Regions from separate parts of the Halomonas sp. AOP7-B1-5 genome, predicted to be linked through region 1. Evidence: predicted binding sites of a transcription regulator. Region 1 holds the regulator's gene; each other region holds the start of a gene.
What was found. The regulator sigma-54, encoded in region 1, starts transcription at its own class of promoters, with help from an activator protein. The targets are predictions, from matches to a motif close to TGGCACNNNNNTTGCTNT.
Positions count from the first base shown of each region.

Region 2: glnA (glutamate--ammonia ligase) is a predicted target of sigma-54. The motif match lies at 1,619-1,636, and genes of this name have one in related genera.
Region 3: ACT3XD_RS11615 (urease accessory protein UreD) is a predicted target of sigma-54. The motif match lies at 983-1,000, and genes of this name have one in related genera.
Region 4: ACT3XD_RS11225 (NarK family nitrate/nitrite MFS transporter) is a predicted target of sigma-54. The motif match lies at 788-805, and genes of this name have one in related genera.

Region 1 covers NZ_JBQTDC010000001.1:130,565-132,755, forward strand. The annotation lists gene lptB (LPS export ABC transporter ATP-binding protein) at 1-517, shown strand, start outside; gene ACT3XD_RS00645 (RNA polymerase factor sigma-54) at 641-2,056, shown strand; gene hpf (ribosome hibernation-promoting factor, HPF/YfiA family) at 2,179-2,191, shown strand, end outside.
Region 2 covers NZ_JBQTDC010000003.1:142,049-144,239, reverse strand. The annotation lists gene glnA (glutamate--ammonia ligase) at 1-1,378, opposite strand, end outside; gene ACT3XD_RS02990 (acyltransferase family protein) at 1,824-2,191, opposite strand, start outside.
Region 3 covers NZ_JBQTDC010000021.1:26,752-28,942, forward strand. The annotation lists gene ACT3XD_RS11610 (urease subunit gamma) at 1-43, opposite strand, end outside; gene ACT3XD_RS11615 (urease accessory protein UreD) at 66-941, opposite strand; gene ACT3XD_RS11620 (hypothetical protein) at 1,345-1,548, opposite strand; gene ACT3XD_RS11625 (TonB-dependent receptor domain-containing protein) at 1,762-2,191, shown strand, end outside.
Region 4 covers NZ_JBQTDC010000020.1:16,156-18,346, reverse strand. The annotation lists gene ACT3XD_RS11230 (patatin-like phospholipase family protein) at 1-640, shown strand, start outside; gene ACT3XD_RS11225 (NarK family nitrate/nitrite MFS transporter) at 968-2,191, shown strand, end outside.

The DNA.
Region 1 (2,191 bases):
CCCCATGCACGAACGTGCCATGGCAGGCATTGGCTATCTCCCCCAGGAAGCCTCTATTTTCCGCAAACTGTCGGTGGCGGATAATATTATGGCGATCCTGGAAACCCGCAAAGATCTAGATAGCGCTGGCCGCGAGCAACGCCTCGAAGCGCTGCTTGAAGATTTCCATATTACGCATATCCGCGACAACCTGGGCATGAGCCTTTCGGGTGGCGAGCGGCGCCGGGTCGAGATTGCCCGCTCACTGGCCACAGAGCCTGCCTTCATACTGCTGGATGAGCCGTTTGCCGGGGTCGACCCCATCTCCGTCGGCGAAATTAAAAGTATCATTCGTGCCTTGAAGCAGCGCCATATCGGCGTGTTAATTACTGACCATAACGTGCGCGAAACGCTGGATATCTGCGATATTGCTTACATTGTGGGCGATGGTCATATCATCGCGGGCGGCAGCCCAGAGACTATTCTCAATAACCAGAAGGTCAGAGAAGTTTACCTGGGTGCTGATTTCCGTCTTTAAATTTATGTTCACTGCTAAACAGGGATCTGCAGCAGAATTATTATCAATGGCATGCTTATTGCACTTGCACATAAACATGACTCGCACTAGGGTAAAGCTTTCCGAGTAACGAGTGGTTCTCAGATGGTCATGAAAGCTTCTCTCCAATTGCGTATCGGTACGCAGCTGACCATGACACCTCAGCTGCAGCAGGCCATTGCCCTGCTCCAGTTATCCACATTGGATCTGCGTCAGGAAATTCAGCAGGCGCTGGATGCCAATCCGATGCTGGAACAGGAAGATGAATTCGGTGAGCAGGCAGCCGTTGAAACGCAGGAAGCGGAGTGGGCGGAAAGCATACCCAATGAACTCTCCGTTGATAGCGACTGGTCCGACACCTATCAGGATGTAGGCAGCTCAGGCAGCAGCACTGAGGGACCTGACTTTGAGCGCCAGGCAGCGGGACAAAGCCTGCACGGTCATTTGCTTTGGCAGCTCGCCATGACCGACTTCAGCGCACGTGAACAGCAGATTGCAGAAAGCTTGATCGACGCGCTGGATGCCAACGGCTACCTGACGCAGCCCTTAAACGATATTCGCGACGGGTTGCGCGCTCAAAATATCGAAGCGCTTAGCCAGCGCGAGATGGAAACCATTCTGATGCGTTTGCAGCAGTTTGAGCCGACCGGCGTTTTTGCCCGCGACCTGCGCGAATGCCTGATGCTTCAACTGGCTACCCTGCCCGATGACACTCCCCTGCTTGTCCCGGCGCGCCGTCTGGTACGCCAGTTTCTGGAAGCACTCGGCAAAAATGACATTCGGCTACTCAAGCGCCGCCTAGGGCTGGACGATGAGCAGCTAGACGATGTGATTGGCCTGATCCGCAGCCTGGACCCACGCCCCGGTAGCGCTTACGGGGTGACCGATGATAGCTATATCACGCCTGACCTGGTGGTACGCCACGATCATGAAGGCTGGCACCTGGAGCTTAACCCTGAAGCTCTGCCTCGCCTGCGCATCCAGCCCGACTACGCCAGCTTGATCAAGCGTGCCGACAAGAGCCAGGATAACCAGTTTTTAAAAGAGCACTTGCAAGAAGCACGCTGGTTAATCAAAAGCCTCTCCAGCCGCAACGATACACTGCTGCGCGTAGGGCGCGAAATCATCACCCGTCAAATCGGCTTTTTAGAGCAAGGTGAAGAGGCCATGAAGCCTTTGATTCTTGCGGATATTGCAGAAGCCGTGGAAATGCATGAATCCACCATTTCACGTGTGACAACGCAGAAATATATTCATACCCCACGGGGTGTCTTTGAGCTTAAATACTTTTTCTCAAGCCAGATCAGCGGTCAAGACGGGGGCGACAGCCACTCAAGCACGGCGATTCGCGCCCGGCTCAAGAAGCTGATCCAGGACGAACCCCCTGGCAAACCGCTCTCAGACAGCCGTTTGGTCACGCTGCTTGAAGAGGGAGGTATTACGGTGGCACGGCGTACTGTGGCCAAATACCGCGAGTCATTGGGCATTCCATCCTCCAGTGAACGCCGTCGCTTAAGGTAGGCTTTTAGGAGGTCTTGAGACAGTTTTGTACAAGAGAAACAGCAAAACTCGCGACAAGGGCTTTGCAACACCGTAAAAAGGGTTACAATCGAAATACAGTCCGATGGATAAGGAGTACGTCAATGCAAGTAAACA
Region 2 (2,191 bases), on a different contig from region 1:
TGGGGTGCGTCGCCATGCGGATACGCTCCACTTCTTCCATCTTGAGTTCGATGTAAGCATCGATCATATCGTCGGTGAACACGCCACCTTCGGTCAGGAACGCACGGTCAGCGTCGAGTGCTTCCAGCGCCTGATCCAGGCTGTTAGCAACGGTCGGTACTAACTTGCCTTCTTCCGGCGGTAAGTCGTACAAGTTCTTGTCCATGGCATCGCCAGGATGGATCTTGTTCTTGATACCGTCGATACCGGCCATCAGCAAGGCTGCGAACGACAGGTAAGGGTTGGCAGTCGGGTCAGGGAAGCGGGTCTCGACACGCTTGCCTTTCGGGCTTGCCGTGTAAGGAATACGGATAGACGCACTGCGGTTACGAGCGCTGTAGGCCAGCATTACCGGCGCTTCGAAACCCGGTACCAAGCGCTTGTACGAGTTGGTAGACGCGTTGGTGAAGGCGTTCAGGGCACGGGCGTGCTTGATCACACCGCCAATGTAGTAAAGCGCCATTTCAGACAGGCCCGCGTACTCGTCACCGGCAAACTGGTTCTGGCCATCTTTCCAGAATGACTGGTGGATGTGCATGCCTGAACCATTGTCACCCACCAGCGGCTTGGGCATGAAGGTCGCGGTTTTGCCGTAAGCGTGGGCCACGTTGTGGATCACGTACTTCATTTCCTGAACTTCGTCGGCCTTCTTCACCAAGGTGTTGAATTTAACGCCAATTTCGTTCTGACCCGCATTCGCCACTTCGTGGTGGTGCACTTCAACAGTCTGGCCAATCGCTTCCAGCGTATTACACATAGCGCCACGGATATCGTGGAAGCTATCGACCGGCGGAACCGGGAAGTAGCCGCCTTTTAGGCGAGGACGGTGGCCCAGGTTACCGCCTTCAACACGGCTATCAGTTGCCCAGGCGCCCTCTTCGGACGAGATTTTGTACATGGAGCCCTGAATATCAGACTTCCAGTGTACTTCGTCAAAAATGAAGAACTCAGGCTCCGGGCCGAAGAAAGCGGTATCGCCCAGGCCGGTAGATTCCAGGTACGCTTCAGCACGTTTGGCGATGGAGCGCGGGTCACGATCGTAGCCCTGCATGGTGGCAGGCTCGATGATATCGCAACGCAAAATCAGGGTAGCGTCTTCGGTGAAGGGGTCGAGGAATGCAGTACCGTCTTCCGGACGCAGAATCATGTCGGATTCGTTGATGCCTTTCCAGCCCTCGATAGAAGAACCATCGAACATCTGGCCATTCTCAAAGAACTCTTCGTTTACATCGCGGGCAGGCACGGTGACGTGCTGCTCTTTACCGCGAGTATCGGTGAAACGCAGGTCCACCCACTTAACATCATGTTCTTCGATTAGCGCGAGAGTCTTGGCTGACATTGTGTCCTCCGGTATGAGCGTGGCTTAAAGCGTAAAAACAGTAAGCTATCGATAAAAGTGTTGTTAGACAAACTTAAGTCATTCGACAAACCGTAACCTAAAGGGCGCGTTTGTCATTTTTGTTCGCTCAGCGTTTGCCTGTTTATAAGTCACAAATCGTTCAGAGATCTTTTTAAATCGGCTATCGTTGTAGCACGTCGAAAGGCATCTGCCTATGACCCGCTAGCCGCTGACCAATACAATGCAGAGAGCGTGCCAACTTTGCACCAACATGGTCTACATTAAAAATAAGTCATTGTTTAGCAATCAATAAAAGTTAACCCGCCATGCTTCTCCATGTAGCATAGCGTCTAACTGTTAAGGTTTTACTACCCCCTGAACGTTGTTTTGAACCAAAAAAGCGCAAAATTTAACCCTAATGACTCATTTTGGTGCAAAGGATCTTTTACGCTTTCAGACGTTTCCCAAACAACATGGCACCCGTAGTCGTCGTGTTAGCAACCTTGTTGAGCATGATGGAACCGCTCGCCCCAATGATGATCAGCAACAGCACATAAGCTGCTACAGGCAGATTAAAAGGCACGATGAGCACGTCGGTAATTGCAAAAAACATCGGGTGGGCCAGATAAATGCCAAACGAGTACCGGTTGATATAGCGCACCCAGCCCGGCGCCGGGTAATTCTTCAGGTAGCGCATGGCAACCAGGGTAAAGAGTACAAATAGCGGAATGACCCACACTTCCTTGGAGGAAAACTGCAGCCAGCCGGCAATACTTGCCATGATCAAAAGGCACACCCAAAGACCAAGCCACA
Region 3 (2,191 bases), on a different contig from region 1:
AAAACAGCAACAGCTTGTCTTTATCTCTTGGGGTTAATTCCATAGAGCGTCTCCAACAGAGTCGATTAAGTTAACCAAATACGCGGAATATGGGCCTCACGCTCAATCCAGCGCGGGCGCAGCAATTTCCAGGCCTGTTCGCACAACGCCCAGGCTTCATTTCGCGAGTTACCCAGATAGCGCAGCAATAAAACGCCCTGGCGCACCGTTACCGCCCAGCGTGGATTATCCGGCAGGGCATTACGCAACTCCTCAATCGCCGCTGGCGCATCACTCATTCCCACCGCCCAAAGCGTGGCCTGCACCGTAGCGCCGCCCTGCCCCCAGCGTCCCGTAAAGCGCGGGTGTAACGGGTCTAACGGCTGGCGTTCTAGCCATAGCGGCTTGCCATCCAGCGTCAAACGAAAAAACTGTTCAATGCGCCCTGACAAGTACGGCAACTCGCTCGCGGGGCGACCCAAGGCCATGACTTCCCAGCCTAAACAGCGAGCACTACCATGAAGATCAATATGCGTACGCTGTTCACCTTTAGAGCCATCAAAGGCAATGGTTTCCTGAGGTAGCCACTCAAGCGTTGCGCTATCGGCGACCTCAAGCTCGGTACACTGGCTCCAGGCAACCCCCTGGCTGTCAGCCTTATAAAGCTTATTCGCCGCGGGGGTAGTCAGCAGGGCATGTGCGCCTTGCTCGACGTGCGCCTTGATGGTGAGCGCATCGCCGCTGACCAATCCTCCGGGTGGGTGCAGCACGTAGATATGGCACGCCTCCTGGCGGCCTTCAGGATAAAACGGCCGCTGGACCCGAAGTGGCCCCTGGTGACGTGCCTGGATTAACCGCGTAGCGCCATCGCGCTTGGCAAAACGCAGCGCCAGTGAGGCCGCCCAGTGGCGTTCCTGATCAAAGCGGTGGCCGGACGGTGTAGCGAGTTCGCGCAAGGTCATGGAAGACGATCGCATCCTTTTGAATAGGTCATAGCCTTTCAAATGCAAGGAATGCGCCAAAATGGTGAAAAGTGGACTTTTACTATCGCTGCAAAGTTTTAGCCGTCATAACCCATCAGCACTAACGGCTTTTTGCACCAAAAAAGATCATTAAAAGGGTCGGCCGCACCAAAAAGAACAAGTAGTTAACCGCCCCTTGTGTGTCAAAAGACCACACGCCCAACACTTCTTATTTGGGAACTTTCCGATACTATTGGGCCATCCTCCGTCAACAGCTTGTCTGTTGCCCACCAAGGTAGATGGCTTCGTGCAGTTACAATGCTCAGCAAACAAGCTCTGGTATCGCATTGCGCTTTGTATGGCGTTTGTGGCGATGCAGCTGCTGTTAGTTGGGCCGCTGATTTCACAGTATCAGTCCGATGGGCAACATCACGCACATCACGAAGCTAGTCATCACTCTAACCATCAAGGCGGCGGTCATCATCAACATACTGCCCCTCAAGCAAACCACCACCATGCGGGCCATGCTGATGAAGTAGAACCGATATTTAACTGGTTCCACCAATGTGGTTACTGTGCCATCTGGCAACAGTTCCCAACGGCGCATACCTCTCTCCCTCCGATCAGCTTACAAGCGTTTATTACGCATAATAAGCTGCTGACGCAACCGACGCAGGCTATAAAGTCCTGTGATAACTACCCCCACGCGCTAACGCGCGCTCCGCCCTTTTTTCGGATCGTGTAACGCCACATCGTCAGCCTTTTTAGCCTGAAGTTTGCTTCTGGCTGGCGTCTGTCTACACCCAAAAAAGGGATCATCATGCCGCATCTAACTATTGGGCATGGCGTCGTTACGCCTGCCCGCTTAAAAAAACGTTTTCAACGACACGTACTGACATTAAGCGTCGCTGCCGCATCGAGCGTTGTTGCTCAAGGCGTATGGGCACAGGCGACTGCCGCTCACCACGAGCATCATCATGCGTTAAACACGATGGTCGTGACCGCTGTACCGCTAAGCTCACCGCTCACGGTGGAAACCGACCCGCGTATACCGCGGCAACCGGCCCCTGCCAGCGACGGCGCCGACTATCTTCAGACCATCCCTGGGTTCTCTGCCATTCGCAATGGCGGCACCAACGGTGACCCGGTGTTCCGTGGCATGTTTGGCTCACGTCTTCGCGTGCTGACCAATGGCAGCCAAATGCTAGGCGCCTGCCCGGCAAGAATGGATGCGCCTACGTCTTATATCT
Region 4 (2,191 bases), on a different contig from region 1:
GCGTGAGATCGTCGCTGAACACATCGATTTTGAGCGCGTGCGTCAGTGCGATCAGCTCAAGCTGTTTGTAGCGGCCACCAATGTACGCACCGGCAAACAGCGCGTTTTTCGCCGTGAGGAAATGAGCCTGGATGCGGTAATGGCTTCTGCCTGTTTACCCCTAATGTTCCAAGCCGTAGAAATTGACGGTGAGGCTTACTGGGACGGGGGCTATATGGGCAACCCGGCGCTTTTCCCGCTCATGGAAGAATGCAGCTCGCGGGATATCCTGCTGGTACAAATCAATCCTATCAGCCGGGATACGGTGCCTACCTCTGCCTCGTCGATTCTGAACCGCTTAAACGAAATTACCTTTAACGCGGCATTGATTAAAGAAATACGCATGATTGCGCTGTTACAGCACGCACTTGAAGAACAGGGCATTACAAATTGCTATCAGCAGGCGCTTTTCCATCGTATTAGCGGTGAGCAGGCGCTGGAAGAGCTTTCCGTCTCCAGCAAGCTGAACTCTGAATGGGCGTTTCTTTCCTATCTTTTTGAGCAAGGGCGGGCAGCTGCACAGCGCTGGCTCGATGAGCATTTTGAAGCGATAGGCAATCACTCAACACTGGATATCGATTCGGTTTACCTGCACGAATAAACGGCACTATGGTGACGCATGCCGCTCCTGGCATGCTCGCCAATGGCGCACCGCCTATTTTCCTTCCCCGCCCAATCTCTTATCCCTCCCTGCCCACCCTTTTATTCAACACATCAACTAACTGATAGGTTTAATTAAAACCCTATATGGCAAACTAATTGCTTAACAAGGCTTTGTGGTGGTAGGCGTAGACCAGGCCCAGCGGGGTACGAGTGCGTCGAGCCTGACCTTCAATGGCGAAGGCATGTTCTCGTAAATACGCGACGCGATAGAGCGACTCGGCGTTGCGTGATGCTCAACTGGTTCAAGATCCCGTGAGGCCATCCCATGGACATACGCAATAAAGCCAATCGTATTCGCCTACTCAATTTCTCAACCCCTCAGATGCGTGCCTTTCATCTGTCGTGGTTTGCTTTTCATATCTGTTTTTTTGGCTGGTTCGGCATCGCGCCGCTGATGGCGATCGTGCGTGAAGACCTTTCTCTGACCCAGACTCAAATCGGTAATACAATTATCGCCTCCGTCGCGATTACCGTTATCGTGCGGCTATTAATAGGGCTACTGTGTGACCGGCTAGGGCCGCGTAAAACCTACACTGGCCTACTGGTGTTAGGCTCCATTCCCGTTATGAGTATCGGCTTTGCCGACAGTTTTGAAAGCTTTTTCCTGGCGCGCCTGGCAATTGGCGCAATTGGCGCCTCATTTGTCATCACCCAGTACCACACCACCATGATGTTTGCGCCTAATGTGGTGGGCACGGCCAATGCGACCAGTGCGGGCTGGGGCAATTTAGGTGGCGGCACCACGCAAATCCTGATGCCGCTTATATTCTCCGGGATGTTAATGCTCGGCGTTAATGAGGCGCTCGGCTGGCGCCTTGCCATGGTAGTGCCGGGTGTGGTGCTGTTTATCACCGGCATTGGCTACTGGTTTCTCACCCAGGATGCACCGGACGGTAACTTTAGCGACCTGCGCGCGCGGGGTGAGCTGCCGGAAGCCACCAAGGAATATGGCGCGCTGCAAAGCTTTCTCACCGCGGCAAAAGATATCCGCGTGTGGGCGCTGTTTGTCGTTTATGGGCTGTGCTTTGGCGTTGAACTTACGATCAACAATATTGCGGCTATCTACTTTTTTGACCAGTTCAACTTAAGCTTGGCAACCGCTGGGCTAATCGCCGGTCTGTTTGGCCTGATGAATATATTTGCCCGCACGCTGGGCGGTGTTTTCTCAGATTTGTTCGCCAAGCAAGGGGGCTTGAAGGGCCGCGTGCGCTGGCTGTTTATTGCCTTGATCTGCGAAGGCATTGCGCTGATCGCATTTTCTCAAATGCATATTTTGAGTCTTGCTATTGGCATCATGCTGGTCTTTAGCCTGTTCGTTCAAATGGCTGAAGGGGCAACGTTTGGCGTGGTGCCGTTTATCAACAAAAAAGCCCTGGGCGCCGTGGCGGGTATTGTGGGTGCCGGCGGTAATGTCGGCGCCGTATCGGCGGCGTTTTTGTTTCGTAGCGAAAACTTAAGCTACCAGCAAGGACTGTTTTATCTGGGGCTG